Regions from separate parts of the Streptomyces sp. NPDC002580 genome, predicted to be linked through region 1. Evidence: riboswitches for the same ligand, from Rfam matches in the RefSeq annotation. Region 1 holds a riboswitch; each other region holds the start of a gene.
What was found. Region 1 has a riboswitch for cobalamin ahead of ACFYW7_RS25190 (CbtB-domain containing protein). Riboswitches for the same ligand answer to the same signal wherever they lie in the genome.

Region 1 (7,595 bases):
GCACCGAACGCGGGTGGGCAGGTCCAGCACGCGGTGACCTCGCCGGTGATGATGTCGCGCCGCGACCCGTGGGTGAACATGCTGCGCACGACCGTCGCCACACTGGCGGCCGGGGTCGGCGGCGCCGACGCGGTCACCGTCCTCCCGTTCGACGACGCGCTCGGCCTGCCGGACGCCTTCGCGCGGCGCATCGCCCGCAACACCTCCACGATCCTCATCGAGGAGTCGCACCTGTCCCGGGTGATCGACCCGGCGGGCGGCTCCTGGTACGTGGAGAAGCTGACCGACGAACTCGCCCACGCGGGCTGGGAGTTCTTCCAGGAGATCGAGCGGACCGGTGGCCAGGCGGCCGCGCTGCGCTCGGGCCGCCTCGGCGAGGACCTGGCGAAGACCTGGGCGGCGCGCTCCGTGAAGCTCGCGAAGCGGCGCGAACCGATCACCGGCGTGAGCGAGTTCCCGCATCTCGCCGAGCGCCCGGTCGAGCGCGTGCCCGCTCCCGCCGCGCCGTCCGGCGGCCTGCCGCGGGTACGGCGTGACGAGGCGTACGAGGCGCTGCGGGCCCGCTCCGACGCGCATCTCGCCGCCACCGGGGCCCGGCCCCGTGTCTACCTGGCCACGATCGGCCCCGCCGCCGCGCACACCGCCCGGTCGACCTTCGTCGCGAACCTGTTCCAGGCCGGCGGCATCGAACCCGTCACGGACGGCACCTTCGAGGACAGCGGCGCCACCGAGGCCTGTCTGTGCTCCAGTGACGCGCTGTACGAGGAGCAGGCGGCGAGCACGGCCGAGGCCCTCGCCGCGGCCGGTGCCCGGCACGTCTTCCTGGCCGGCCGTCCCGGGGAGTACCCCGGGGTGGACGCCTACGTCTTTGCGGGCTGCGACGCCGTCGCGGTCCTCTCCGCCACCCTCGACCGCATGGGAGTGTCCTGATGGGAATCCCCGACTTCTCCGGAATCGAACTGGGGACGCCCACCGCCGAAGGCAGCGCCGACGAGTGGAGCGCCGCCGCGGCGAAGGCCACCGGCGGCGAGACGTTCTGGGAGACCCCGGAGGGCATCGCGGTCAAGCCGCTGTACACCGGCCGTGACGTGGAGGGCCTGGACTTCCTCGAGACGTACCCGGGCGTGGCGCCGTATCTGCGCGGTCCGTACCCGACGATGTACGTCAACCAGCCCTGGACGATCCGCCAGTACGCGGGTTTCTCCACGGCCGAGGAGTCCAACGCCTTCTACCGCCGCAACCTCGCGGCGGGCCAGAAGGGCCTGTCGATCGCCTTCGACCTGCCCACGCACCGGGGTTACGACAGCGACCACCCGCGGGTGACGGGCGACGTCGGCATGGCGGGCGTGGCCATCGACTCCATCTACGACATGCGTCAGCTCTTCGACGGCATCCCGCTGGACAAGATGACCGTGTCGATGACGATGAACGGCGCCGTGCTGCCCGTCCTCGCGCTGTACATCGTGGCGGCCGAGGAACAGGGCGTACCGCCGGAGAAGCTGGCCGGAACCATTCAGAACGACATTCTGAAGGAGTTCATGGTCCGCAACACCTACATCTATCCGCCGAAGCCGTCGATGCGGATCATCTCCGACATCTTCGCGTACACCTCGCAGCGGATGCCGCGCTACAACTCCATCTCCATCTCCGGGTACCACATCCAGGAGGCGGGCGCGACGGCCGACCTGGAGCTGGCGTACACGCTCGCGGACGGTGTCGAGTACATCCGGGCGGGCCGGGAGGCGGGCCTGGACGTGGACGCGTTCGCGCCGCGGCTCTCGTTCTTCTGGGCGATCGGCATGAACTTCTTCATGGAGGTCGCCAAGCTGCGGGCGGCGCGCCTGCTGTGGGCGAAGATGGTAAAGCAGTTCGACCCGCAGAACGCCAAGTCGCTCTCCCTGCGCACCCATTCGCAGACGTCCGGCTGGTCGCTGACCGCCCAGGACGTGTTCAACAACGTGACGCGTACGTGCGTGGAGGCCATGGCCGCCACCCAGGGCCACACCCAGTCGCTGCACACCAACGCCCTGGACGAGGCCCTCGCCCTGCCCACCGACTTCTCCGCGCGGATCGCCCGCAACACGCAGCTGCTGATCCAGCAGGAGTCCGGTACGACCCGGGTCATCGACCCGTGGGGCGGCAGCGCCTACGTCGAGAAGCTGACGTACGACCTCGCCCGCCGGGCCTGGCAGCACATCGAGGAGGTCGAGGCCGCGGGCGGCATGGCGCAGGCCATCGACGCCGGCATCCCGAAGCTCCGGATCGAGGAGGCGGCGGCCCGTACCCAGGCCCGCATCGACTCCGGCCGCCAGCCGGTCATCGGCGTCAACAAGTACCGCGTGGAGACCGACGAGAAGATCGACGTCCTCAAGGTCGACAACTCCTCCGTGCGCACCCAGCAGATCGAGAAGCTGCGGCGGCTGCGGGCCGAGCGCGACGACCGGGCCGTCCAGGACGCGCTGGAGGACCTGACGCGGGCGGCCGCCGGTGAGGGCAACCTGCTGGAACTGGCGGTCCGCGCGGCCCGCGCGATGGCCACCGTCGGGGAGATCTCCGACGCCCTGGAGAAGGTGTACGGGCGCCACGCGGGCCAGATCCGTACGATCTCCGGCGTGTACCGCAACGAGGCAGGGGAGTCGCCGTCCGTGGACCGCACCCGCACCCTGGTGGACGCGTTCGAGGAGGCCGAGGGCCGTCGCCCGCGCATCCTGGTCGCGAAGATGGGCCAGGACGGTCACGACCGCGGCCAGAAGGTGATCGCGACCGCGTTCGCCGACCTCGGCTTCGACGTCGACGTCGGCCCGCTGTTCCAGACGCCGGGCGAGGTCGCCCGCCAGGCCGTGGAGGCGGACGTGCACATCGTGGGCGTCTCCTCGCTGGCCGCCGGGCACCTCACCCTCGTCCCCGCGCTGCGCGAGGAGCTGGCGGCGGAGGGCCGCGAGGACATCATGGTCGTGGTCGGCGGGGTGATCCCGCCGCAGGACGTGCCGACGCTGCTGGAGATGGGCGCGGCCGCCGTGTTCCCACCCGGGACGGTGATCCCGGACGCGGCGTACGACCTCGTCGAGCGGCTCTCTGCCGGTCTCGGGCACGACCTGTGATCGAACTCGACACCTATGTCAAGGGTGTGCTCGACGGGAAGCGGGCGCTGGTCGCCCGTGCCATCACGCTCGTCGAGTCCACCCGGCCCCAGCACCGGGCGCTGGCGCAGGAGTTGCTGACCGAGCTGCTCCCGCACAGCGGCAAGGCGCGGCGGATCGGCATCAGCGGGGTGCCGGGGGTGGGCAAGTCGACGTTCATCGACGCCTTCGGCACCATGCTGACCCAGCTCGGGTTCCGGGTCGCGGTGCTCGCCGTCGATCCGTCGTCCAGCCGGACGGGCGGTTCGATCCTCGGCGACAAGACCCGGATGGAGCGACTGGCCGTCGATCCGGCCGCGTTCATCCGCCCCTCCCCCACCGCCGGCACGCTCGGCGGGGTGGCGAAGGCGACCCGCGAGTCGATCGTGGTGATGGAGGCGGCCGGCTACGACGTGGTGCTGGTGGAGACGGTCGGGGTCGGCCAGTCCGAGACGGCCGTCGCCAACATGGTGGACTCGTTCCTGCTGTTGACGCTGGCCCGCACCGGAGACCAGTTGCAGGGCATCAAGAAGGGTGTCCTGGAGCTGGCCGACGTGATCGCCGTCAACAAGGCGGACGGCCCGCACGAGCGCGACGCGCAGTCGGCGGCGCGTGAACTGGCGGGCGCCCTGCGGCTGATGCACGGCAAGGACGCGGTGTGGACGCCGCCCGTGCTGAGTTGCAGCGCCCGGGAGTCGTCGGGTCTGGACACCGTCTGGGAGCGTCTGGAACAGCACCGCACCCTGCTCGACTCGACCGGCCGCCTCGCCGACAAACGCCGTGACCAGCAGGTCGACTGGACCTGGACGATGGTCCGCGACGAACTCCTCGGCCGGCTGCACTCCGACCAGGCGGTACGGGCGCTCGCCCCCGACCTCGAACGGCAGGTGCGGGAGGGCGGGTTGACGGCGACGCTCGCCGCGGAACGCATTCTGAAGGCGTTCGGCCGCGAAGCGCCCTGAGCCACGCGGGGGCGGATGACCCACCGGTCCCGCGCCCGTCGCCCCAAGGCCTCGCGGTATCCGCCACGACCCGGCCGCCTGGGCACCGAAACGCGGAAGGGCCCCTCGGAGGATTCCGAGGAGCCCTTCTCCGTACCGGAGGCACGTCCGAAAACGCACGTCCCGAAGGATCAGCGCGCGGCCGGGACCGATCGTCCGGCCGCGACCGCGGCGGGCCTGGGGTTCAGCACGCGTTCGGCCAACTCGCCGAAGACGAGGCCGAATCCGCCCCACAGGACCGTCTGGATGGCCAGGGCGGAGAGCCGGAACCGCCACAGCACGGTGGCCGGGAAGTCACCTGGCACCTCGTTGATCGCGGGCAGGAACTCGTAGGCCAGGCCGATCACGACCACGAAGGCCGCCACGGCGGCGACCGTCGCGTACCAGGTGCCCACCGTCGGCGCGAGGCGCTTGCCGAGGACGGTGGCGCCGATCGCCAGGAGCACACCGAGGACCATCATCAGGAAGTACAGGGTGGTCCGCTTGCCGATGGTCTCGTGGTCACCGACGGCCGGCGGGTTGGCCGGGTACTTCAGGAACGGCACGACGTAGACGGCGATCAGTGCGGTCCCCGACAGCAGCAGCGCGGTCGCGCGGGGGCCGAGGCGGCCCACGCGGCCGAGCGCGAAGCAGTAGGCGAGCGCGGCGATGCCGCCGAAGGCGATGCCGTAGAGCAGGACACCGGTCGCGAGTCCGGCGGTGGACTGGAGACTGCGGGAGACGAGTTCGACCTCGTGCTCGTGCCCGGAGGCCTGGGCCTCCTCGAAGGCGATCGCGCTGTCCACGCTCGGTTCACCGAGGAAGTAGGCGACGACCAGGGCGAGTACACCGGCCGCGAGACCGGCGAGCATGCCTCGCACGAGCAGGTTTCTTACCGTTGCGGAGTTCATGGGTGAGTGCTGTCCCTCGCGTCAGTGGCAGGGGAAACCGAGCAGGTGGCGGGCGTCGTGCACCCATTCGTGGACGTCCTCGCCCGAGACGACGGAGGTGGCGCCCTGTTCGGCGCCGACGAAGTACAGCAGGACCAGCATCAGGATGCCGAAGAAGACCGCCCAGGGGGCGATCGCGCCGATCGGCAGCTTGGCCGGAAGGGCGGGGGTGGTGGCGGTCGGCGGAGCGACGGTCTGCGCCATGGCAGGACCTCCTCGGGAGTTCGCGTCCCATCTCGGTGGTGCACAGGATGACGCCTACGGGTCTGACTCACGCGGCGCCCAGCATGGCTGGGCGTCCCGTTCACAGTGGCGCGACCGTGCCGGATTTCCACCGGCTTCCGTCTTGACGTCATCAATATCGGACCGACCGTACCGCCTGGCGAGTTCACCGCCAAGACCGCGCCGTCCGCCGTGATCTTCCTCTCGTCCCAGGTGACGGGTCTCCTGGGACGGGGTGGGTCACCCGCGCCCCGGCGGGCGACCCGGCTGTCGGGCCTGCCGAGTTCGGTACGCGTCCCTCACAACTCACTTACAGCTGAAGGCAGTTCGGAACGAACTCCGAGGGGCCCCCGGCCGCCGCGGGGCGGCCGGGGCCGTGGGCGCGAGCGTCCCGCCCGGCCGCCCGCGTCAGCGCGGTGCCGGTCACGCGAGCCCGAGTTCGCCCTCTCCCAAGGAGACGAAGAAGCGTTCGACGTCGGCGTCGGTGACCTCGGCGAGGGTGGCCGGGGACCAGTGCGGGTCGCGGTCCTTGTCGATGATCTGGGCCCGGACGCCCTCCACGAGGTCGGGGGCGGACAGGGCCGCGCAGGAGACCCGGAACTCCTGGTCCAGGACGGGCTCCAGCCGGCCGAGCCGCCGGGCGCGGCGCAGGGCGGCCAGCGTGACCTTCAGCGCGGTGGGCGAGTTGCCGAGGAGGATCTCGGCGGTCTCCTTGGCCGCCGGGTCACCGACCGCGAACAGGCGTCGCAGGATCTCCTCCACCGTGTCGGCGGAGTAGCAGGCGTCGATCCACTCCCGCCGGTCGGCCAGTTCGGCCGGGGGCGCCGCCCGCGCGTGGCGGGCGAGAGCCTCCCGTACGGGTCTGTCGGCCAGGTCGGCGACGAACTCCCGGAGCGACGCGGAGGGCAGGTAGTGGTCGGCGAGGCCGCACAGCAGGGCGTCGGCCGCGCCGATCGAGGCGCCCGTGAGGGCGAGGTGGGTGCCCAGCTCGCCCGGGGCGAGGGCGAGCAGGTGGGTGCCGCCGACATCGGGGACGAAGCCGATCCCGGTCTCGGGCATGGCGATCCTCGACCGCTCGGTGACGACCCGGACGCCGCCGTGCGCGGAGACACCGACGCCGCCGCCCATGACGATGCCGTCCATGACGGCCACGTACGGCTTGGGATAGCGGGCGATGCGGGCGTTGAGGTGGTACTCGTCGCGCCAGAAGGCGGCGGAGGCGGTGCCGTCCCCGTCGCGCGCGTCGTCGTGGACGACGCGGATGTCGCCGCCCGCGCACAGCCCGCGCTCGCCGGCGCCGGTGATGACCACGGTCTCGACGGCCGGGTCGTGTTCCCAGGCGGCGAGCGCCCGGTCGATCCGGCGCACCATCGCGTGGTTCAGCGCGTTCAGCGCCCTCGGCCGGTTGAGGATGATGTGGGCGGCGCGTCCTTCGGTGCGCAGCAGGACGGGTTCCTCGGCGCCGTGTGCCCCGGTGCCGTTCATCCGAACGCCTCCGTCAGGGCGCGGGCCACGATGACGCGCATGTCTCGTCGGTTCCTTCCGGGGTCCGGTGCGTTCGCCGGTCACGGCGGTCTTCTCGCTACGGTACCCACCGGCCGTCGCGGCTCCCGCGCGGGTGCGGGAAGCGCGGGGCGCTCGACTCCGGGTCATGACGGGCGGCCCATCGGGGCGAGGGGAACGCGTGCTGGAGAACACGTCGACCGGGGTGCGCGTCGACCCGGCGGCCGGTTCCTTCAGGCTCCGTCCCCGGGCCGGAGCACGTACAGCTGCGGCAGGTTGACCACGATCGCCTCCTGTGTGCTGCGGGCGATGACGACGACGGCCTCTTCGGCGGGGTCCGGGTTCTCCTCGCGGTGCGGCACGAACGGGGGCACGAAGATGTAGTCACCGGGGGAGGTGCGCAGGCGTACTTCCTCGGGCTCGGCCCCCGAGTCGTCGAGGAAGACGAACTCGGGATGTCCGCTCACCACGTAGATGGCGGTCTCGGACGCCCCGTGGTGGTGGTCGGAGGAGGAGGTGGAGGGGGCGACGTGGGTCTGGCCCATCCACAGCTTCTCGGAGCCGACGGTGGCCCCGCTGACGGCGGCGAACCTGCGCATGCCGCCGGTCTGCGCCGTCCCGCCGTCGAGGGCGTCGGCACGGACGTGGTGCAGGCGGGTGCGCAGGGGTGATGCCGACTGCCCTGCGGCGTCCTGGAGATGGGGGTGGAAACCTTCGCCGGGGGTGGTCAACGACTCGCTCATGACAGGGACGCTAGAGCGGCCCGGAAAAGGATGTCAAGAGGTGTCCATTGCCCTTCACCTGCGGCAATGTTCCCGCAA
Region 2 (7,595 bases), on a different contig from region 1:
GGGCTGAATGCTGCGCTTGGCGCGGCACATCGCCACCGTCCCCTCGACGGCGGCGACGATGAGTGTGGCGAGCTGCGCAGCCTGCTCGGTCTCGGCGCCGTGCTCCCGCAGCGATGCAGCCAGCAGGCTCTCCCACTGCTCGAAGACCTCAGCGGCGGCCACCAGGGCGGGCGGCACCTCGTCAGCCGGGGGCTCCTCGATGGCTACGGCCAGAACGGGGCAGCCGGCATGGAAGTCGCTCTCGACGACGATCCTCCGCCACAGGTCCAGAAACGCCCGCAGCCCCGCCGCGGGCCCGGCTTCCAGTTCCTTGCGCAGCCTCCGCGCGACCCACTCGCCCGTGAAGCGGACCGCCTCGGCGGCCAGTTGCTGCTTGCCCTCGGGGAAGTAGTGGTACGTCGAGCCGAGCGGCGCCTCGGCATGCTTGGCCATCTCCCGGATGCTCGTCGCACTCAGGCCGCGCCGACTGATCATGTCCGCGGCACCGGCCACGATCCGCTCACGGGACGGCGTACCGCCTTTGGCCATCTCGCACTCCCCTCTCGTTATAACGATCGTCATAGTCTACCGTGACCCAGGTCTATAACGATCGTCATAGGAGCTGCCATGCCCATGATCCGGTTGACTGTGCCTGCCGGAGCCCTCACCAAAGAGGGCCGCACCACCGTTCAGAGCGACCTTGCGGCCGTGCTGCTGCGCTGGGAGGGCGCGCCCGACACCGCCTTTTTCCGCGCCCAGGCGTGGAGCTACCTCGTCGAGCTGCCCGAACGCGCCCAAGGGACCGCCGAGGACGACGCTCCCCGCTTCCTGGTGGAGGTGACGGTGCCGCAGGGGGCGTTGTCCGAGCGGCGCAAGGCCGGTCTGGTCCAGGACGCGACGAAGACCGTTCTGTCAGCCGCCGGCCTCTCCCCCGACGACGCGCTGCGAGTGTGGGTGCTCGTGCATGAGCAGCAGGACGGAACCTGGGGCGCGGGCGGCTCCGCCATCCGCTACGCCGACTTGGTCGCTCTGGCGCGGCAGAGCAAGGAGCAGGCCGATGCGTGAGCTGACATACGTCGCCCGCCGCACGGTCGAGTGGCGCGAGGCCCCGGACCCCGAGCTCCAGTCCGACCAGGAGGCGATCGTCGCGCCGATCGCCGCGACCTCCTGCGACGTGGACTCGGCAATCTTGGCCGGGCACGGCTTCATCGATCCGCCGTTCGCCCTCGGCCACGAGTGCATCGCCCGCGTCACCGACATCGGCGACGCGGTGACCACCGTGTCCCCCGGCGACCTCGTCGTCGTGCCCTGGTCCATCAGCTGCGGCACCTGCGACCACTGCCGCAACGGACTCACCGCCCACTGCACCTCGGTTCCGTACATGGCCATGTACGGCGCGCCGATCGGCGGCAGCTGGGGCGGCCTCTTCTCCGACCTGGTCCGCGTCCCGTACGCGGACGCCATGCTGGTACCCCTGCCCGCCGGTCTCGACCCGGTCGCGATGGCCTCGGCGAGCGACAACTGGTCGCTCTCCTGGCGCCTGGTCGCGCCCCACCTCAAGGCCCGCCCCGGCGCCCGGGTCCTGGTCGTCGCCCGCGGGAGCATCGGCCTGTACGTCTGCGACATCGCCCGCGCCCTCGGCGCCTCCGACGTTCTCTACGTCGACCCCGACGCGGAGCACCGCAAGCTCGCCGAGGGCTTCGGCGCCCGCACCGCCGAATCGATCGAAGCGATCCGCCACGGCTTCGACCTCGCGGTCGAGGCAACCGGGCGCGTCGACCAGCTCACCCTCGCCGTCAAGTCACTCGCGCCCGAAGGCATCTGCGAATCAGCCGGCAACCACTTCCGCCCCGGTGAACTGCCATTCCTCGACATGTACCTCACCGGCGTCACCCTGCGCATCGCCCGCGACAACGTTCGCGCCCACATCCCCGATGCCCTCGACCTCGCCGCCTCCGGCACCGTCGACCCCGCCCGAGTCGTCTCCCACGTCCTCGACTGGGAACAGCTCCCCGACGCCCTGCCCGAGAAGCACCTCAAGCCCGTCTTCGTCCGCCACTCCGCCCCGCCCCAGGCTGCACCCTGACCACGGCACGGCGGCTCGCAACCACACATACAGAGACACCTGATGAACACGTCCCTCACCGCCACAAGCGGCACCCCGCAAGATCAGGAAGACAAGGAGCCTCTTCCAGCCTCATGTTGATGCGTGGTGAAGGACGAGGACGGCCTTCACGACGTCGGTGATCCGGTTGGTGCTGCAGCGGAGTTCGCGGAGCGGACGCCGGCCTTTCAGGACGGCCATGGTCTGCTCGCCGACGCAGCGGATCTTGGCGTGGGTTGTGTTGTGGCGCCGCTTCCATCGCTTGAGGCGACGGCCCCGGAACAGGACTCGGATGGGACCACCGGCCCCCTGATACGCCTTGTCCGCCCAGCACTTCAGCTCCGCGGTGGTGAGCGCGTCGATGATCCCGTGGTGCCGGGCGGCCGTCAGATCGTGAGTCGAGCCGGGCAGCGCTGCTGAGGCCCACGGCAGACGTCCGAACGGATCGGCGAGGACCTGCACGTTCATGCCGTGGCGTTTGTGTTTCCCGGAGTGCTACGGGGTGTCGGCGGCGATCCGGCCGATCGGCGGCGGCGTGCCGTCCAGGATCACAAACGCCTTCGTCCGGGCCGTCGTCATCGCCTCGGCCAGGGTGGGAGCCGGTGTGGTCAGAACCTCGACGGCCTCGCGTATGCAGCGGTAGACCGTCGCGATCCCGACGCTGAACCCGGCAGCGAACCGGACACAGGTGTCACCGCACCGCAGGTGGGCCAGGGCGAGCGGGGCCTGACGCCCGGCCGCCGGCCGCCGCCACCGGGTACCGATCTCCCTGCGGCGGCCTGCGAGCTGCCCGGTCAGGTGCCGCAGAGTGCGACTGGACAGGTCGATCGACGACGGGTGAACAAGCACGCGCTCCTGGCGGTACGGGTGATCTTGGTCGAGAACCCGTCTACCAGGAGCTTCGCCGCTTCGCTGAACCGTCCAACACGCGGGCATCATAGGCAGGTTGGAAAGGCTCAGTCCGCAAGCCAGGCCCGCTACCCTTCGGTCCGCGTCGGAGGTTCGGTGCCAACTATCCCGCTTTTGTGCCAACTAAAAAGCTTCGTCACACACAACTACCGCCGCACCCGCGGCATCCCCAGCCCGATCCACGAGATGATCTCCCGCTGGATCTCGTTGTTGCCGCCGCCGAAGGTGAAGATCACCGCCGACCGGTAGCCCCGTTCGAGTTCGCCGTTCAGGACCGCTCCGGAGGAGCCCTCCTTGAGGACGCCGGGGGCCGCGACGATCTCCATCAGCCAGGCGTACGCGTCCCGGCGCGCCTCCGAGCCGTACACCTTGACGGCGGAGGCGTCCTGCGGGGTGAGCGTGCCCTCCTGGACGGCGTTCACCATCCGCCAGTTGAGGAGTTTCATCGCGTCGAGCCTGGTGTGCGTGCGGGCCAGGAGGCGGCGCACCCACGGGAGGTCGACGACGCGGCGGCCGTCGGCGAGTTTGGTCTCCATCGCCCAGCGCTGGACGTCGTGCAGGGCACGGATGGCCATGGTGCCGTGTGCCGCGAGGGTGACGCGTTCGTGGTTGAGCTGGTTGGTGATCAGCCGCCAGCCCTTGTTCTCCTCGCCCACCCGGCGCGCGGCGGGGACGCGGATGTTCTCGTAGTAGCTCGCGGTGGTGTCGTGCGAGGCGAGGGTGTTGATGATCGTGCACGAGTAGCCGGGGTCGGAGGTCGGCACGAGCAGCATGGTGATGCCCTTGTGCGGCGGGGCGTCCGGATCGGTACGGACGGCGAGCCACACCCAGTCGGCCGTGTCACCGTTCGTCGTCCAGATCTTCTGGCCGTTCACCGTGTAGTGGCCGGTCTCCGTGTCGCCTTCCCGTACGGCCTTGGTCTTGAGAGCGGCGAGGTCCGTGCCGGCGTCGGGCTCGCTGTAGCCGATGGCGAAGTCGATCTCACCGGAGAGGACCTTCGGCAGGAAGTACGACTTCTGCTCCTCCGTGCCGAACCGCATGATGGTCGGCCCGACGGTGTTGAGCGCCATCAGGGGCAACGGCACCCCGGCCTGGGCCGCCTCGTCGAAGAAGATGAACTGCTCCATCGGGCTCAGGCCCCGGCCGCCGTACTCCTCGGGCCAGCCGACCCCGAGCCAGCCGTCCGCGCCCAGGCGTCGGATCGTCTCGCGGTAGAACCGCTTCTGCGCCGCCGGGTCGCCGTATCGCGCATAGGCGTTGCCCGGTACCAACTCGGCGAAGTAGAGCCGCAGTTCGGTCCGCAACCGCTGCTGCTCCGGCGTGTATTCGAGATGCACGGCGCCTCCTGCCCCTCCGAGCCGACCTGACGGCGCACACCGTAGAACGTGTTGCAGAAATTGGGAATGCCGATGACATGGGAGACAGATTCGGGGCGCGGCGGTGGGTGCGACGGGGCAAAGCGGTGGGGCGGAGCCCGGTCGAACCCGGCTCCGCCCCGTCGCGACGGCCGCCCGTGCGGCCGTCGGCCGCCGGTCGTCGCGTGATCTCTCGGCTCGTCGGTCTCCCGCCGTCAGTGGCAGGGGAACCCGAGCAGGTGGCGTGCGTCGTGGACCCACTCGTGGACGTTCTCGCCGGACACGAGGGAGGTGGCGCCCTGTTCGGCGCCGACGAAGTAGAGCAGGACCAGCATCAGGACGCCGAAGAAGAACGCCCAGGGGGCGATCGCGCCGATCGGCAGCTTGGCGGGTACGGCAGTGGGGGTGACGGTCGGCTGGACGACGGACTGTGCCATGGGCGGAACCTCCTGGGGAACTCGCGTCCCGTCTCGGTGGTGCACAGGACGACAGCCACGGGTCTGACTCGGCCCGCCTTCACCGCTCCTGGCCGGAGCGGCGTGTACCGGGCTCACAGTGGCGCGACCGTGCCGGATTCCCACCGGACTTCCGCCGAACCGTCGTCAATATCCACGCGACCGTACCGCGAAGCGTGTTCCCGGAAAAGGGCGCGCACGGCCCGCGCCGTGTGAGCCCCGCGCGCCGGAGACGCGCGGGGACCGCCCTGCCGGACCGCGGCCCGGCTTTGGCGAACGGGTCGGCGCGTAGCAGAGTGACGGCATGACGAGCCGAGTGTTCTTGATCTCCGCGGCGATCAGCGAGGCGCTGCGCGAGGCCCGCTTCGACGCCGGGAGTCCGGTCGACGCCGCCGGGCTGCGGACCGCCCGGGCGGCGGCCGAGGCGGGTGCCGTGCCGGCCGGAGCCCGACTGCGGGTCTCCCCCACCGCGCGGTGCCGGCAGACCGCGGAGGCGCTCGGGCTCGACGGCGGTGTCGACGCACCGGAGTTGGCCGGTCTGGACGTGGGCCGCTGGCACGGGGCGACCCTGGCCGAGGTGAGCGCGAAGGAGCCGGAGGCGGTGGCGCGCTGGCTCGCGGATCCCTCGTCGGCGCCGCACGACGGGGAGTCGGTGCGGGCGTTCTGCGACCGGGTCACCGAACACCTGGACTCGGCGGCCGAGTTCGACGGCAGAACCGTCGCGGTGGTGGAACCCGAGATCGTACGGGCCCTGACGGTACGGGTGTTGGGGGCTCCCGACTCGGCGTTCTGGCGCGTCGACGTGCCGCCGCTCACCATGACCGAGTTCAGCGGGCGCTCGGGGCGCTGGAACGTGCGGGCCGGACGCCCTCTCGGATAGGGGCCGTTCGGCCCATCGGCCCGCGGACGTGGGTGGCCAGGGCCCGGTCGGGCGCGACCGGGTAGGCCGGCGCCCTCACCTCAGCGTGGCGATGAAGTCCGCGCACGCCTGGGCGCACGCGCGGCTGGTCTTGGCGCTCGCCTCCGCGCCGGGCTGCCCGTCGAAGACGTCCGCGCACTCCAGGCAGACGTCACGGCACCATTCCAACTGGGTGCGGATACGCGACTCGTTCTGCCCCGGCTGCCCGGACAGCACGTGACAGGTCGCCTCGCACACCTCCGCGCACTGGATGCCCTTGCGCCGGGCGAGATCCTGCTCCTCGGGCCCCTCGGAACCCATGAGGCCGACCCGCAGCGCACAGGCCAGGGCACAATCGGCGCAGGCCTGGGCGCAGGCGAACCGGTCCTCCAGGAACCGGAAGAGCTCTTGCTCGGAAGTCGTCGTCACAACGGGCGGGTAGCCGGAAGGAGTCGGTTCAAACCGCGCGGCGCGGGGACCTCACGCCCCGGCCGCCTCCCGGGAGATCTGCTCGAACTGCGCTCCCATGGCTTCGGAGAGCGCCTGCGCGGCCGACAACGGCCGCACCATCACGGTGAATTCGTCGATCAGCCCGTCCTCGTCGAAGTGCAGGAAGTCACAGCCGTTGATCTCCTTGTCCCCCACCTTGGCGGTGAAGACCAACGCGTGGTCACGGCCGTCGGCTCCGGCGATCTCGCGGACGTAGCGGAAGTCGCTGAAGACGCGCCAGACACCGCGCAGGATGGCCGCGGTCATCGCCTTGCCCGGATACGGCTTGAAGGCGACGGGACTGGTGAACACGACACCGTCGGCCAGCAGCTCCTCGACCGCGCCGAGGTCACCGGCCTCCACGGCCTTGCGGAAGGAGTTCATCGAACCCGCCTCTCATACTCAACTAATTGATTAGGTGCGGATCAGATTAGTCGGATGGGTGAGTGCCGTCTAGCCTGACGGGATGGCATTGCGCAACGCGGTTCTGGCCGCGCTCCTGGAGGGTGAGGCGTCGGGCTACGACCTGGCCAAGGGGTTCGACGCCTCGGTGGCCAACTTCTGGATGGCGACCCCCCAGCAGTTGTACCGGGAACTCGACCGGATGGAGTCCGACGGGCTCATCGAGGCCAGGCTCGTGCAGCAGGAGCGCCGGCCCAACAAGCGGGTGTTCTCCCTGACGGCGGCGGGTCTCGCCGCGCTGGCGGCCTTCACCGCCGATCCGGCGAGGCCCACCGCGATCCGCGACGAGCTGATGGTGAAGGTGTACGCCCTGGACGAGGGGGACGCGGACGCCGTCCGGGCGTCGGTCGCCGAGCGGCTGGAATGGGCGCGCGCCAAGCTGGCCCATTACGACCGGATCGGCGTTCGCCTCCTCGACGGCCGCACCGAGGAGGAGTACCTCGCCGGGACGGATCGCGTCGGCCCGTACCTCACTCTCCTGGGGGGACGCGCCTTCGAGCAGGCGATCATCGACTGGGCGGAACGGACGCTGCGGGTCCTGGAACGGCGCGCGTCCACGCCGCGCCCGGACGGGCCCTGAAGGATCACGACCGCAGGGCCACCGCCCCGGCCACGGATATTCCCGCCACCCCATCGGATGGCCTATGGCTGCGAGCGGGTTCCCTATTGGTCACCTATGTCCGGCCCGCATACGGTCGAGGACATCACCGCCCCGACGTTCCGCACCTGGACCGTCAGGGCGTACGAACGAGATCCCTTCCAGGTCCGACAGGACCCGCACCCCCGGAGAACGCACCATGTCGAAGATCCTTTTCGTGTTGACCGGCGCCGACCACTGGACGCTCGCCGACGGCACCCTCCACCCGACCGGCTTCTGGGCCGAGGAGGCCGCGGCACCGTACGAGGCCTTCAAGGCGGCCGGGCACGACGTCGTCGTCGCCACG
Region 3 (7,595 bases), on a different contig from region 1:
CCGCGCCGCTTGGCCTGCGTGCCCTCACCGGGGTCGTTCACGATGAACGGGTAGATCAGCGGGAGTTCACCGAGGACGGCGTCGGGCGCGCAGCCGCCGCTGAGCCCGAGTCCCTTGCCCGGCAGCCACTCCATCGTGCCGTGCTTGCCCATGTGCACCACGGCGTCCGCGCCGAAGCTGTTCTCCAGCCAGCGGTAGGCGGCCATGTAGTGGTGCGACGGCGGCATGTCGGGGTCGTGGTAGATCGCGATCGGGTTCTCGCCGAAGCCGCGCGGCGGCTGGATCATCACGACGACGTTCCCGAACTCCAGGCACGCCAGCACGATGTCGTCGCCGTCGACGTAGAGGGAGCCCGGCGGCTCGCCCCAGGCCTCCAGCATGCCCGCGCGCAGCCCGGGGTCGAGCGTGTCGAACCAGGCCCGGTAGTCGGCGAGCGGCACCCGCGCCGGGGCGGCGGCGAGCTGCTCCTCGGTCAGCCACTCCACGTCGTGACCGCCGGCCGCGATGAGCCGGTGGATCAACTCGTCGCCGTTGTCGGGGTATTCGGTGAGGGCGTAGCCCGCGTCGCGGAGCGCGTCGAGTACCCGTACCGCCGAGGCGGGCGTGTCGAGACCGACCGCGTTGCCGACCCGCGAGTGCTTGGTCGGGTAGGCGGTGAAGACGATCCCGAGCTTCTTCTCCGCGTTCGGCTTGTGCTTCAGCAGGGCGTGCCGCAGGGCGATCCCGGCCACCCGCGCGGCCCGCTCGGGGTCGGCGACGTACACCGGGACGTCGTCCGGCCCCTGCTCCTTGAACGAGAACGGCACCGTGACGAGACGGCCGTCGAACTCCGGGATCGCGACCTGCATCGCCGCGTCCATGGGGGACAGGGCCGCGTCCGACGCCTCCCAGGCGCTCTTCGACGAGGTCAGGCAGAGCCCCTGGAGCACGGGGACGTCCAGGTCGGCGAGCGCCCCGATGTCCCAGGCCTCCTCGTCGCCGCCCGCCGACGCCTGCGAGGCGTGGGTGCCGCCCGCCGCGAGGACGGTGGCCACCAGCGCGTCGGCCCGGCCGAGGATCTCGTACAGGCCGGGGTCGGCTCCACGCAGCGAACCGCAGTACACGGCCAGCGCGTTGGCGCCGCGCGCCTCGATCGCGTCGCACAGCGTGTCGACGAAGGCGGTGTTGCCGGACAGCTCGTGGGCCCGGTAGAAGAGCACGCCGACGGTCGGCCGGCCCTCGACGAACGCGCGCTCGCCGCGGACGCCGAACTCCGCCGTCTTCAGCGGCTGTTCGAAGCCCTCGCCCGTGAGCAGCACGGTGTCCGAGAGGAACCGGGCCAGCTCGGCCAGGTTGGCCGGGCCGCCCTCGACGAGATAGCGCAGCGCCTCGGCCACCACGCCGGCGGGCACCGACGACTCGGCCATCAGCTCGGCGTCGGGCACCGACTCGCCGCCGAGCAGCACGGTCGGGACACCGGACGCCTTCAGGAAGGCCAGCCCGTCCTCCCAGGCGCGCTTGCCGCCGAGCAGCCGGACGACGGCGAGGTCGGCCCCCTCGACGAGTGCGGGGAGCTCGCCCGCGACGTCCACCCGGTTCGGATTCCCGATCCGGTAGCCGACGCCACTGGCGCGGGCCGCCAGCAGATCCGTGTCGGCGGTCGACAACAACAACACTGTGCTCATGCGGGCGCTCCCGGTGGAATGAAAGGCAGTCCTTGCGGCGCGCCCGACTCGATGAGCCGCCACAGCGCGTCCGTGTCCGCGTGTTCCTCGATCAGATCGCCGAGCCGGTCCAGCTGCTCCTCGCGCAGCGCCGCGAACGACGTGTCGGCCGCCGGCACGAAGCGGCGGCCCGCGGCGGCGGCCACCTCGCGCAGGAACGCCCGCCGGAAGCCGTCCGACTCCAGCGAGCCGTGCCAGTGCGTGCCCCAGACGGCGCCGACCCGGCACCCGTCCAGGAAGGCGTCCCCGCCCGTCACCTCGGCGACCCCGTGATGGATCTCGTACCCCTCGACGTGCTCGCCGAGTGCCTCGCCGACCGGCCGCGTCAGCGTCTTCTCCCGCGCGAACCGCACGCGCACGGGCAGGAGTCCGAGCCCTTCGACCCGGCCGGCGCGCGACTCGACCTCGTCCTCGATGCGCTCCCCGAGGAGCTGGAACCCCCCGCAGATCCCGAGCACGGGGCGTCCTTCGGCGGCCCGGCGCGCGATCGCGTCGGCGAGGCCGCGCTCGCGCAGCCACCTCAGTGCCTTCACCGTGCCCCGGGTCCCGGGAACGATGACCAGATCGGCGTCGGTCAGTTCCTCGGCCCGGTCCACGAACCGCACCACGACGCCCGGTTCGGCGGCCAGCGCGTCCACGTCGGTGAAGTTCGACATCAGCGGCACCGCGCAGACGGCGACCCGCAGGATGTCGTCGCCGACGGGGGAGGAGACCGCGGACTCGCGGACGGCTCCGCGCAGCGAGACCCGCAGCCCGTCCTCCTCGTCGATGCCGAGACCGTGCTGGAAGGGCAGGACGCCGTAGGAGCGCCGCCCGGTGAGACCGTGCAGCATGTCGAGCCCGGGCTCCAGCAGACTGACGTCCCCCCGGAACTTGTTGACGAGGAACCCGGCGACGAGCGCCTGGTCCTCGGGGGACAGCAGCGCGACCGTCCCGAAGAACGAGGCGAACACCCCGCCCCGGTCGATGTCGCCGACGACGAGCACGGGAAGCCGCGCGTTCCGTGCCACCCCCATGTTCACGATGTCGGTGCGCCGCAGGTTGATCTCGGCCGGGCTGCCGGCCCCTTCACAGATCACCGCGTCATACGTGCCCCGCAACTCGGCCAGACAGTCGAGGACGGTGCCGAGGAGTGCTTCCTGGCGTCCGCCGCGCAGCCGCTCCCCGGGGGCCGGGCCGTCGGACCCCCCGAAGAACCCGCGGGCGCTCATCTCGCCCACCGGCCGGCCCATCAGGACGACCTGGCTGCTCCGGTCGCTGCCGGGCTTGAGCAGCACGGGATTCATCAGCGCGGTCGGCTCCACCCGGGCGGCCTGTGCCTGCATGGCCTGCGCCCGCCCGATCTCGGCGCCCTCGCGCGTCACGAACGAGTTGAGGGACATGTTCTGGGCCTTGAAGGGCGCGACCTTCACGCCCCGGCGCACCAGCCACCGGCAGATCCCGGCGGTCACGACGCTCTTGCCCGCGTCGGAGGTGGTCCCGGCGATCAGCAGTCCGCCGCTCATGCGGTTCGTCCCTTCCTGGTGAGCAGGACGCGTCCCGCGGCGCCCACGCCGAGCGCGAGCCAGCCGACGCGGCGGGAGAGCCGGACGGCCCGCTCGATGTCCTGGACCCGGACCGCGCGGCCCGAGGTGTTGAGCACGGGCCGGTGCTCGACCCGGCCCCCGTACGACAGGGTGCCGCCGAGCCGCACGCCGAGCGCTCCGGCGAACGAGGCCTCCACGGGACCGGCGTTGGGACTCGGGTGTCTGTGCGCGTCCGCGCGCCAGGCGCGCACGGCGCCCCGTGGGTCGCCTCCCGCCGCGGCGGCGAGGGCGGCGGTCAGCCGGGCTCCCGGCCAGCCGGCGACGTCGTCGAGCCGGGCGGAGGCCCAGCCGTAGCGCCGGTAGCGGGGGGACCTGTGCCCGACCATGGCGTCGAGCGTGTTCACGGCGCGGAAGGCGACGAGTCCGGGCACACCGCCGACGGCGCCCCAGACCAGAGCGCCGACCACGGCGTCGGAGGTGTTCTCGGCGACGGACTCGACGACCGCGCGCGCGACACCGTCGGCGTCCAGCGCCTGCGGATCGCGCCCGCACAGATGCGGCAGCCGCTCACGGGCCACCTCGAGGTCACCGGCCGCGAGCGCGCCCGCGACGGCCCGGGCCTCCCGGCCGAGGGAGGTCCCTCCGACGACGGCCCAGGTGGTGGCGGCGGTCAGGGCGACGGACGCGGTGCGCGATCCGCGCACGGAACGGCTCGCGAGCGCGGCGAGCCCGGTGGCACCGCCCACGCAGACGGCCGTGTGCAGGGCGCCCCAGCCCCGGTGGTCCCGCCACAGCGTCCGCTCCACGGATGCGGCGGCCCGCCCGAACGCGGCGACCGGATGCCCCCGGCGGGGATCGCCGAGCAGCAGGTCGCCGAGAAGGCCGGCGGCGGCGCCGTACGCGAAGACGCGATCGGCACGCACGGGGTCAGCCGGCCGTGGGGTGGGGCGGAACCTTCGTACTCAGCGAAACGGGCAACGGGCAGCCGCGCATGGCGATATGTCCTCACTCAGGGTGTCCACGCCCTGGTTCGACTAGACCGGCGGTGAGAGTTCCTGGCTCCCGGGGAGTTTCCTCCCCGATGACAGTGGCGGGACCGCGCCGGATTCGCACCGGCTTCCTCTCATGCCGCCGTACTTGGCTCCGGCAGTCCACCACGGGGTGCGAACGGCCGTCAACTGGCTGTTGACCTGCGGGGGGACAGTGTGCGCAGGCCCACATACGCGTGGGGTGCGGGACGGTGATCCGTCCCGCACCCCACGCGCGGTAGTGCCCGGTGAAACCTTTTTCCTGGCTTCTGGCTCCGGGTTACTTGGTCATGATCAGGGAGATGCCGTACGCCACCGCCGCGGCGCAGGCCGCGAAGCAGACGTACGCGCCGGTGGCCGCCGCGACCGCGGAACCGCCCTGGGCCGACTCCTTCTTGGAGAGGCCCGCGACGCCGAGGGTGAAGAGGCCGACGAGGGCCACGGTCACCCCGAGGCTGACCCCGAAGACGGAACCGAGGGCTGACCAGTCGATGTGCATGCTGTTTCTTCCTTCGGTTCTCAGGCCACGGCGGACGGCGCCGAAGGCGTCGTCGTGGGCTCGGCGGGGGCCGGGATGGTGGCCGTGAGGCCCTCGGTCAGGGTGCCGACCGGGGGCGGGGTGACGGCGGCGATGGCCGTGGTCACCACACCGGCGGGCTCCGCGTCGTCGTTGACGTTGGTGTGGTCGATGACCTCGCGGCGCGAGCGGCGCCAGATCGCGAAGCTGGAAGCGACCAGGAAGACGGCGACGAGCGTGGTGCCCCAGGCGCCGAAACCGGTGACCCACTCGGCGAGCGCGCCGACCAGGGCGGCGGCGGGCAGCGTGAGGACCCAGGCGACAGCCATCCGGGTGGCGGTGGACCAGCGGACCACCCCGCCCTTGCGGCCGAGACCCGCGCCCATCACGGAACCGGAGACCGAGTGCGTGGTGGAGAGCGAGAAGCCGATGTGCGAGGAGGCCAGGATGACCGTGGCCGCGCTGGTCTGGGCGGCGAAGCCCTGCTGCGGCTGGAGGTCGGTCAGGCCCTTGCCCATCGTGCGGATGATGCGCCAGCCGCCCAGGTAGGTGCCGAGCGCGATCGCGAGACCGGCGGAGAGGATGACCCAGACCGGCGGGTCGGAGTCGGGAGCGACGGCGCCACCGGCGACCAGGGCCAGGGTGATGATGCCCATCGTCTTCTGCGCGTCGTTGGTGCCGTGGGCCAGCGAGACCAGGCCCGCGGAGGCTATCTGGCCGGCGCGGTAACCCTTCTTGCTGGCCTTGGTGTCGGTGTTGCCACTGAGCTTGTACGACAGCCGGGTGGCGACCATCGCGGCCAGACCGGCGACGATCGGGGCCACGACGGCGGGGAGGAGCACCTTGCCGACCAGGACGTCCCCGTGCACCGCGCCGGTACCGGCGGAGGCGATGGTGGCGCCCACCAGGCCGCCCATGAGGGCGTGCGAGGAGCTGGACGGAAGTCCGACGAGCCACGTCACCAGGTTCCAGAGGATCGCGCCGACGAGCGCCGCGAAGATCACTTCTGGCCGGATGCCGGATTCGTCGACGAGGCCTTTGGAGATCGTGTTGGCGACCTCCACCGAGAGGAAGGCGCCGACAAGGTTCAGGGCGGCGGACATGGCCACCGCGACCTTGGGCTTGAGGGCGCCGGTCGAGATGGTGGTGGCCATCGCGTTGGCGGTGTCGTGGAAACCGTTCGTGAAATCGAACACGAGAGCGGTGACGATCACGATTCCGAGGAGGAGCGTGATGTGTTCCATTTACCCAGGCTTCTGTTGGACGTCAGTGGCAGGGGGACCGTAGGCAACCTGGGTGAACGGAAGATGAACTGGGTCGGGCGGCATGGTGTCCCGAACGGTGGATCGCTGTTCCGCTTGTGACGGAGGGCGATGCCCTGGTTCGAACGGATACGGAATATCGGGTTCCGGTACGGGTTCCCGCCGCGGGCCGAACCGTCCGCGCGGAGGGGGTTCCGCGCATGAGATTCCGGTCACATAGCAGGTCGCCGCCGTTGTGGCGCCGCTGAAAGCCTCGCGGGGGCGGGTCGGAGAGTGCCGCGTCGAGGACGCGCCGGTGTCACCGGGCCGTGACGGGTCGGCCACGGGGCGTCATTCGCGACAAAAGCCCGGCCGTGTCCGGTGTGGACGACCTGATGAGGCACTGTGACGCACATCACATGACATGACCGGTCTCTTTGTGGGTCCCGTAGCCGAAAACCTTGATCCATCTCCCCGTCACGTCGCCGTCGTGTCCTTGGCGCGTTCCTGTCGCGTTCCTGTCGCGTCCCTGGTCGGGCGAGGCGTTCGCGCATGTCGTGCGGGTTCGCCCGGTGTCCGAGTCGGTGTCGCCGCCGACGGCGGTTTCCAGCCGTCCGCGCGCCGGGCCCGTCGTTGTATACGAAGTGCGCCACCCGGGTGCCGGGCTCCGCCGTCGCGTGCGAGGCACCCGGTCCGGGCGGCCCGGGACGGGACGCGTGGGACATCCGGCCCCGTGAGGCGTGTTCGGGTTCCGGGGTGCGCCCGCCCGGGGTGCGTCGGCGTGCGTTCCTGGCAGGATCGCGGCATGGCCGAGCGGCCAGGGGCGCACGGGACAGGTGGGAGGACCCGCGGATGTCGGACGAGGGCGACACGGGGGACGGGCCGGCCGCGAGGGACGCCCGGGACGCCGTCGGGCGGGCCTGGGACCAGCTCGTCGCGACGGCCCGCCGTACGGTGACCGACGGACTGGTGGTCGGGACGTCGGGCAACGTCTCGGTCCGTGTCGGCGACACGGTCCTGGTCACGCCCACCGGCGTGCCCTACGACCGGCTGGCCCACGACGACATCGTCGGCGTCGGCCTGGACGGCCGGCAGGTGATCGGTTCGCTGCGGCCGACCAGCGAACTGCCGATGCACCTCGCGACGTACCGGGCGACCGGCGCCCGGGCCGTCGTCCACACCCACGCCCCGCACGCGACGGCCGTCTCGACCCTCGTCCCGGAACTCCCGCTGATCCACTACATGGCCGCCGCGCTCGGCGGCCCGGTCCGCGTCGCCCCGTACGCGGCCTACGGCACGCCGGAACTGGCCGAGAACGTGCTCCGGGCCCTGACCGACCGCACCGCGTGCCTCCTCCGGAACCACGGCACCCTCGCCTACGGGGCCTCGCTGGACCAGGCGTACGACCGCACGGCCCAGCTGGAATGGATGTGCCGCGTCTGGCTCCTGTCCTCCTCGATCCCGGGCCTGACGCCCGCCCTGCTCTCGCCGGAGCAGCTCCAGGAGACCGCGGAGCGCCTGCGGGGGTACGGCCAGGAGTCCCCGGAAGCGGCAGAGGCAGCGGCAGAGGGCATGGAGTC
Region 4 (7,595 bases), on a different contig from region 1:
GCGCCGCGAGCTGTTCGACGGTCGTCTCCTCGTCGAGGTGGTGCTGCATCCAGACCAGCACCTCGCCGACCGTGTCGCAGCGTGTCCGGGGCAGGGGCCGCTCGATGAACTGGGCCTGGCCGCCGTCGCGGTGCGGGGGGACCACCATGCGCCGGGCGATGGTGTTGGCGACCTCGGGTCCCTGTTCCTTGCGGACGATGTGCAGACAGGCGTCGATGCCGGCGGCGGTGCCTGCCGAGGTGATCACCGGGTCCTCGTCCACGTACAGGACGTCCGGTTCGATGACCGCCCGCGGGTACTGCCGGGCCAGCTCCTCGGCCTGCTGCCAGTGCACGGCGCAGCGCCTGCCGTCCAGGAGTCCGGCCGCGCCGAGCGCGAAGACCCCGGAGCACACGCTGAGCACCCGGGCCCCGCGGTCCACCACGCGGCGCAGCGACGTGAGCAGTTCGGGCGGATAGCCGCGTACGGCGTAGGTGTCCCCGGCGGGCACGACCACCAGGTCGGCCTCCTCGAGCCGGTCCAGGCCGTACGGGGTGGACACGGTGAACCCGGGGACATGGGTGTTGAGCGTCGGTCCTTCGGCGGAGACGACAGCGAACTCGTAGACGGGCAGCCCCTGATCGCTGCGGTCCAGGCCGAACACCTCGCAGACGACGCCGAGTTCGAAGGGATGCACGCCGTCGAGCAGGACGGCCGCCACGTTGTTCAGCATGTCCCCAGTGTGCCCGGCAAGTGGCAGTAATTCGAGGGGGTGCGGCAGTTCTGCCACTGACGGTAAGGAGTCAACGGCACGAGACTGGTGTCATGAACTCAGCGATGGACAACCTCGTCGGAATCCTTGCCGTCCTCGGGATCTTCACGGCCCTGGCGCTCCCCTCCCTGATCGGGCTGGCGCGTGAGCGGCGCGTCGACCGTCAGCTCAGGGCCGCCGCGGGTCCGAGCCGGGAGACCGGGCGGCGGCCGCGGTCTCACGCCCTCGTCACCACCACGGTGACCGTCCACTCCTGAAGGCCGTCGCAGGAGACCCGGGCGGGATCGCTCGGGCACCTCGGCCGGGACGACGTCAGCCGGACCGTCCCCGCCGAGACCGCCCGGTAGGCGGCGGACGCGTCGCCCGGCTGGAGGACGATGCCGCTGTTGGTGGCCTCCAGGGCGTCGCCGGCGGCCTTCACCGGCTCCCAGGGCCTGCGGGTGGTGCCGTCCAGGGTGACCCGGATCGTCTCGCCGGGCGCCAGACAGTACGTGTCCCCGGTGTCGGCGGCGCCGAGCTCGGCCCGCGCCGTGGCGCAGTCCCGTGGCGACGTGGTGGACGACGGTGCGGACGGCCGGGCGGGTGACGGTGACACGGTGACGCTGCCGGCCGTGTCGTCTCCGCTTCCCGTGCCGCAGCCCGCCAGGAGCAGGGGCAGAGCGGTGAGGGCGATGATCCGGATGGGGGTCCTTCGACGCATGGGGTGGCCTCCTCGCGGGTTGGACGTGCCATCGCCGGATCAGGATCCCTCCCCGTGGGACAGGGCCCCGGTCGCGATCGCGACCGGGGCCCTGTCCCCGTGTCCCCCCAGGTCGCCCGAGGGGCGGGACCCCGATCGGGTCCTCCGGCGGGCGGACGGTCAGAAGTCCTCGTCGAGGTCGACCGTGCCCTCCACCGCGACCTGGTAGGCGGACGGCCGGCGCTCGAAGAAGTTGGTCAGTTCCTGGACACCCTGGAGCTCCATGAAGGAGAACGGGTTCTCGGAGCCGTACACCGGGGCGAAGCCCAGCCGCTGCAGACGCTGGTCGGCGACGCACTCCAGGTACTGGCGCATCGACTCGGTGTTCATGCCCGGCAGACCCTCGCCGCACAGGTCACGGCCGAACTGCAGCTCCGCCTCGACGGCCTCGCGCAGCATGTCCGTCACCTGCTCCTGGAGCCGGTCATCGAAGAGCTCGGGCTCCTCCTTGCGGACGGTGTCGACGACCTCGAAGGCGAAGCTCATGTGCATCGTCTCGTCGCGGAACACCCAGTTGGTGCCGGTCGCCAGGCCGTGCAGCAGACCCCGGCTGCGGAACCAGTAGACGTACGCGAAGGCCCCGTAGAAGAAGAGCCCCTCGATGCACGCGGCGAAGCAGATCAGGTTCAGCAGGAAGCGGCGGCGGTCGGCCTGCGTCTCCAGCCGGTCCAGCTTCTCCACCGAGTCCATCCACTTGAAGCAGAACTGGGCCTTCTCGCGGATGGAGGGGATGCTCTCGACGGCCGCGAAGGCCGCCGTGCGGTCCTCGGGGTCGGGCAGGTAGGTGTCGAGCAGCGTCAGATAGAACTGGACGTGCACGGCCTCCTCGAACAGCTGCCGGCTCAGGTAGAGCCGCGCCTCGGGGGAGTTGATGTGCTTGTACAGCGTCAGCACCAGGTTGTTGGCCACGATCGAGTCGCCCGTCGCGAAGAACGCGACCAGCCGGCCGATCATGTGCTGCTCGCCCTGCGACAGCTTCGCGAGGTCGGCGACGTCCGAGTGGAGGTCGACCTCCTCGACGGTCCAGGTGTTCTTGATGGCGTCCCGGTAGCGCTCGTAGAAGTCCGGGTAGCGCATGGGGCGCAGGGTGAGTTCGAAGCCCGGGTCGAGGAGGTTCTTCTCGGACGCGGCCTTCTCGGTGTTCGTGTCGCTCATCACTGGCAGGCCTCGCAGGACTCGGGGTTCTCAAGGGAGCAGGCGACGGCGTCGGGGTCGGCCGCCTGCTGGACGGGGATGGCCGTCTCGGGGCGCGCCTGCGCCTGGGCGGCGCGGGCGATGCGGGTCGCGGGACGGGAGCGCAGGTAGTACGTCGTCTTCAGGCCCGACTTCCAGGCGTACGAGTACATCGAGGAGAGCTTGCCGATGGTCGGCGTCTCCAGGAACAGGTTCAGCGACTGGGCCTGGTCCAGGAACGGTGTCCGGGCGGCGGCCATGTCGATCAGGCCGCGCTGCGGGATCTCCCACGCCGTGCGGTACAGGTCGCGGACGTCCTGCGGGACCCAGGTGAAGCCCTGCACCGAACCGCTGGACTCGCGCAGCGCCTCACGGGTCTGCGCGTCCCACACGCCGAGCTTCTTCAGCTCGTCCACCAGGTAGGAGTTGACCTGGAGGAACTCGCCGGAGAGCGTCTCGCGCTTGAACAGGTTCGAGACCTGCGGCTCGATGCACTCGTACACGCCCGCGATCGACGCGATGGTGGCGGTGGGCGCGATCGCGAGGAGCAGCGAGTTGCGCATGCCGACCGCGGCGATCCGCTCGCGCAGGGCGGCCCACCGCTCCGGCCAGTTCAGCTCGACCTCGAAGTGGTCCGGGTGCAGCACACCGCGGGCGGTACGGGTCTTCTCCCAGGCGGGGAGCGGGCCGTTGCGCTCGGCGAGGTCCGCGGAGGCCTCGTACGCGGCGAGCATGATGCGCTCGGCGATCCGGGTGGACAGGGCGCGGGCCGCGGGCGAGTTGAACGGCAGCCGCAGCTTGAAGAAGACGTCCTGGAGACCCATCGCGCCGAGGCCCACCGGACGCCACCTGGCGTTGGAGCGGCCCGCCTGCTCGGTCGGGTAGAAGTTGATGTCCACCACGCGGTCGAGGAAGGTGACCGCGGTGCGCACGGTCTCGTCGAGCCGCTCCCAGTCGATGTCGTCGCCGACGACGAACGCGCCGAGGTTGACCGAGCCCAGGTTGCAGACCGCCGTCTCCCCGTCGTCCGTGACCTCCAGGATCTCGGTGCACAGGTTCGAGGAGTGGACGGTGTGGCCCGGCTCCGCCGTCTGGTTGGCGGTGCGGTTGGCGGCGTCCTTGAAGGTCATCCAGCCGTTGCCGGTCTGCGCGAGGGTGCGCATCATGCGGCCGTAGAGGTCGCGGGCCGGGATGGTCTTCCTGGCGAGGCCCGCCTCCTCGGCCTTGCGGTAGGCCGCGTCGAACGCGTCGCCCCACAGGTCGACCAGCTCGGGCACGTCGGAGGGGGAGAACAGGGACCAGGCGCCGTCCTCGTTCACCCGGCGCATGAACTCGTCCGGGATCCAGTGCGCGAGGTTCAGGTTGTGCGTGCGCCGGGCGTCCTCACCGGTGTTGTCGCGCAGTTCCAGGAACTCCTCGATGTCGGAGTGCCAGGTCTCCAGGTAGACCGCGGCGGCGCCCTTGCGCCGGCCGCCCTGGTTCACCGCGGCCACCGAGGCGTCGAGCGTCTTCAGGAACGGGACGATGCCGTTGGAGTGCCCGTTGGTGCCCCGGATCAGCGAACCGCGGCTGCGGATGCGGGAGTACGACAGGCCGATGCCGCCCGCGTGCTTCGACAGGCGCGCCACCTGGTGGTAGCGGTCGTAGATGGAGTCCAGCTCGTCGAGCGGGGAGTCGAGGAGGTAGCAGGACGACATCTGCGGGTGCCGCGTACCGGAGTTGAAGAGCGTGGGGGAGGAGGGGAGGTAGTCGAGGCGGCTCATGAGCCGGTAGAGCGCGCCGACCTCGTCCACGGAGCGGGCCGTGTCGTCCTCGGCGAGGCCGCACGCCACCCGGAGCATGAAGTGCTGGGGTGTCTCGACGACCTGACGGGTGATCGGGTGCCGGAGCAGGTAGCGGCTGTGCAGCGTGCGCAGCCCGAAGTAGCCGAAGCGGTCGTCGGCGGCCTCGGCCGAGGAGGCGGCGATCAGCGCGTCGAGGCGGGCCGTGTGCAGCCGGACGAACTCGGCCGTGCGGTCGGCGATCAGGCCCTCGCGGTGGCCGACGGCGACCGACTCGGAGAAGGTCGTGACGCCCTGGGAGGCGGCCTCCACGGCGATGCTGACGGTGAGGAGCCGGGCGGCCAGCCGGGAGTAGGCGGGGTCCTCGGAGATGAGACCCGCGGCCGCCTCGGTGGCCAGTTCGCGCAGCTCGGCCTCGTCGGCGCGGGCGGACCGGCCGCGCAGCGCCGCGGCGGCGACCCGGCCCGGGTCGGCGTCGGGGAGGTCGGCGGTGAGATCCGTCAGGGTCCGCAGCAGCGTGACTCCGGGACCGTCGGTCTCCACCGGGGCCTGCTGCGCGGTCACTGAAGCCGGATCGGCTGGCGCGATGGTCACGTGGGGCTCTCCCTCGCTCGGCACGGGGCCTGGCGGGGAGGCACGGGGCACACGGGAGCGCTCCTGGGCGGCAGCGCACCGCGTCCACCGGCCCATTCCGCGAGGCCCGGACGTCGTCGGCACCCGGGCCGGACGGCCGGGGCGCGCTGTCGGCAGGTCCTCGGACTGACACGGGTGCGGACGCGCGGGAACGCGGAAGCACACAAGTACACCGTTGCGGGACAGTTCCGGATTTGCACCGGATTCCCCTGCGGCGACAGCGACCATGAGCATACATCTTGTGCCGGGCTCCGGGAGTACCCCCACATGTTGTGTCAGGTCGACGTCGAGGGGCGTTACGGAGCGTGCCGGATCGTCAACTCGTAGGTGAGCGGCGGATGTCGTCGAACCCGGGAAAAGGGGGCACGGGCGCGCTCCGGGACGGGCGGGGCCGCCTCGCCCCGGCCGCGACGGCGCCGCGCGGGGCGCCCCCGGCGGGACGGACTCGTGCCGTGATCCCGCCCGCCGCCGGGTGCTCCTCGGGCTACGCGGGCCCGAGGGCGATGTCCACGCCGGCTGGTCCGCCCGCCCGCACGCAGGCCCGCCCGGCACGGCGACGGGCCGCCGGATCCCCGTCCGGCGGCCCGTCGTACGCCGCTGTGATGCCGTTCAGGACCCGTGGCCGTCACCGTGTCCGGTTGCCGGTCACCGACGGCCGCCGGTCAGTGGCTCGCCTCCGCCGCGGTGGCGGGCGGGAGCTCCGTCGCGACTCCGGGGTCCCCCGCGTCGGCCGTGTAGTCCTCGGGAGAGGTCTCGTCGACGCCCTCGGGGGCGTTGAACGCCCGCAGGGCGAAGGTGAGGACGACGGCCACGGCCACGTTCAGGACGAACGCCGTCAGGCCGAGGTAGCCGATCTCCCCGATGCCGGGGATCTCCTTCGAACTGCCCCCGAAGTGCTTCTGGGTCGGCGAGGCCACCCCGTAGGCGGCGATCGTGCCGTAGAGCATGCCGACGGCCCAGCCGCCCAGCAGCGCCCAGCGGTGGAACCAGCGGGTGAACAGCCCGCCGACCAGCGCCGGGAAGGTCTGCAGGATCCAGATGCCGCCGAGCAGCTGGAAGTTGATCGCGACGGTCTTGTCCATGGTGAGGACGAAGACCAGCGCGCCCACCTTCACCAGGAGCGAGACCAGCTTGGAGACCTGGGTCTCCTGCCGGGGGGTCGCGTCCGGCTTGATGAAGTCCTTGTAGATGTTGCGGGTGAAGAGGTTCGCGGCCGCGATCGACATGATGGCCGCCGGGACGAGCGCCCCGATGCCGATGGCCGCGAAGGCCACGCCCGCGAACCAGTCCGGGAACATGTTCTCGAAGAGCTGGGGGATGGCGAGCTGGCCGTTCTGCACCTTCACGCCGGCCGCGATCGCCATGAACCCGAGCAGGGCGAGCAGCCCCAGCATCAGCGAGTACAGCGGCAGGATCGTGGTGTTGCGGCGGATCACCTCGCGGCTGCGGCTGGACAGCGTCGCGGTGATCGAGTGCGGATACATGAACAGCGCCAGCGCCGAGCCGAGCGCGAGGGTGGCGTACGTCCACTGGCCCGCCTCGGCGGGGACGAGCCCGCCCGCGCCCGCGGCCGTGTACTTGTCGCTCGCCGCCTTGAAGATCTCGTCGAAGCCGCCCAGCTTGATCGGGATGTAGATGATGGCCACCGCGATCACGATGTAGATCAGGGTGTCCTTCACGAACGCGATCAGGGCGGGCGCCCGCAGGCCCGAGGAGTAGGTGTACGCGGCCAGCACGCCGAAGGCGATGAGGAGGGGCAGGTCCTTGACGAACCAGTTGGTGCTCTCGCCGCCGCCCACGCCCATCACGTCGAGGACGGCCTGGATGCCGACCAGTTGGAGCGCGATGTACGGCATGGTGGCCAGGATGCCGGTGACGGCCACGGCCAGGGAAAGGCTCTTGGAACCGTGGCGGCCGCGTACGAAGTCCGAGGTCGTCACGTAGCCGTGCTTGTGGGAGACCGACCACAGGCGGGGCAGGAACGTGAAGATCAGCGGGTAGACCAGGATCGTGTACGGCACGGCGAAGAAGCCGGCCGCGCCCGCCGCGTAGATCGCCGCGGGTACGGCGACGAAGGTGTACGCCGTGTAGAGGTCGCCGCCGAGCAGGAACCAGGTCACCCAGGTGCCGAAGGACCGGCCGCCCAGGCCCCACTCGTCGAGGCTGTGCTCGTTGTCGGCCCTGCGCCAGCGGGCGGCCAGGAAGCCCATGGCCGTGACGGCCACGAAGAAGAAGACGAAGACGCCGAGCGCGACGCCGTTCACACCGTCGTTCATGCTTCCGCACCTTCCTCGGTGGAGGCGCGTCCCCGGGCGGAGGCGCGGGTCCGCTGGTCGCGCTTCCACAGCTGGTGCGCGACCACGGTCAGCACCGTGGAGAGGAACACCCACATCATCTGGTACCAGTAGAAGAACGGGACGCCGATGAAGGCCGGGTCGGTCTTCGCGTAGGAACCGACCCACAGCATCGCCACGAAGGGCGCCAGCAGACAGAGGGCGATCACCACGCGGACCGGTGT

Region 2: linked by a shared signal. The riboswitch ahead of ACFYW7_RS26860 (CbtB-domain containing protein) and the one ahead of ACFYW7_RS25190 (CbtB-domain containing protein) in region 1 are both predicted to bind cobalamin.
Region 3: linked by a shared signal. The riboswitch ahead of ACFYW7_RS06115 (cobalamin biosynthesis protein) and the one ahead of ACFYW7_RS25190 (CbtB-domain containing protein) in region 1 are both predicted to bind cobalamin.
Region 4: linked by a shared signal. The riboswitch ahead of ACFYW7_RS22950 (ribonucleoside-diphosphate reductase subunit alpha) and the one ahead of ACFYW7_RS25190 (CbtB-domain containing protein) in region 1 are both predicted to bind cobalamin.

Annotation. Positions count from the first base shown of each region.
Region 1 is NZ_JBIAQZ010000008.1:306,370-313,964, forward strand. It holds gene ACFYW7_RS25170 (methylmalonyl-CoA mutase family protein) at 1-930, shown strand, start outside; gene scpA (methylmalonyl-CoA mutase) at 930-3,101, shown strand; gene meaB (methylmalonyl Co-A mutase-associated GTPase MeaB) at 3,098-4,081, shown strand; gene ACFYW7_RS25185 (CbtA family protein) at 4,252-5,010, opposite strand; gene ACFYW7_RS25190 (CbtB-domain containing protein) at 5,032-5,253, opposite strand; cobalamin riboswitch at 5,294-5,439, opposite strand; gene ACFYW7_RS25195 (enoyl-CoA hydratase/isomerase family protein) at 5,695-6,756, opposite strand; gene ACFYW7_RS25200 (cupin domain-containing protein) at 7,008-7,517, opposite strand.
Region 2 is NZ_JBIAQZ010000009.1:177,055-184,649, reverse strand. It holds gene ACFYW7_RS26885 (TetR/AcrR family transcriptional regulator) at 1-528, opposite strand, end outside; gene ACFYW7_RS26880 (4-oxalocrotonate tautomerase family protein) at 607-1,044, shown strand; gene ACFYW7_RS26875 (zinc-binding dehydrogenase) at 1,037-2,065, shown strand; partial or broken gene ACFYW7_RS26870 (transposase family protein) at 2,177-2,932, opposite strand; gene ACFYW7_RS26865 (acyl-CoA dehydrogenase family protein) at 3,139-4,329, opposite strand; gene ACFYW7_RS26860 (CbtB-domain containing protein) at 4,563-4,784, opposite strand; cobalamin riboswitch at 4,821-4,983, opposite strand; gene ACFYW7_RS26855 (histidine phosphatase family protein) at 5,107-5,682, shown strand; gene ACFYW7_RS26850 (ferredoxin) at 5,758-6,129, opposite strand; gene ACFYW7_RS26845 (nuclear transport factor 2 family protein) at 6,181-6,573, opposite strand; gene ACFYW7_RS26840 (PadR family transcriptional regulator) at 6,656-7,231, shown strand; gene ACFYW7_RS26835 (type 1 glutamine amidotransferase domain-containing protein) at 7,449-7,595, shown strand, end outside.
Region 3 is NZ_JBIAQZ010000001.1:1,416,946-1,424,540, forward strand. It holds gene cobN (cobaltochelatase subunit CobN) at 1-1,664, opposite strand, end outside; gene ACFYW7_RS06110 (cobyric acid synthase) at 1,661-3,208, opposite strand; gene ACFYW7_RS06115 (cobalamin biosynthesis protein) at 3,205-4,152, opposite strand; cobalamin riboswitch at 4,258-4,401, opposite strand; gene ACFYW7_RS06120 (hypothetical protein) at 4,538-4,756, opposite strand; gene ACFYW7_RS06125 (anion permease) at 4,777-6,018, opposite strand; gene ACFYW7_RS06130 (class II aldolase/adducin family protein) at 6,868-7,595, shown strand, end outside.
Region 4 is NZ_JBIAQZ010000007.1:305,193-312,787, forward strand. It holds gene ACFYW7_RS22930 (helix-turn-helix domain-containing protein) at 1-712, opposite strand, end outside; gene ACFYW7_RS22935 (hypothetical protein) at 805-1,008, shown strand; gene ACFYW7_RS22940 (hypothetical protein) at 969-1,451, opposite strand; gene ACFYW7_RS22945 (ribonucleotide-diphosphate reductase subunit beta) at 1,611-2,645, opposite strand; gene ACFYW7_RS22950 (ribonucleoside-diphosphate reductase subunit alpha) at 2,645-5,038, opposite strand; cobalamin riboswitch at 5,172-5,321, opposite strand; gene mctP (monocarboxylate uptake permease MctP) at 5,740-7,353, opposite strand; gene ACFYW7_RS22960 (DUF3311 domain-containing protein) at 7,350-7,595, opposite strand, start outside.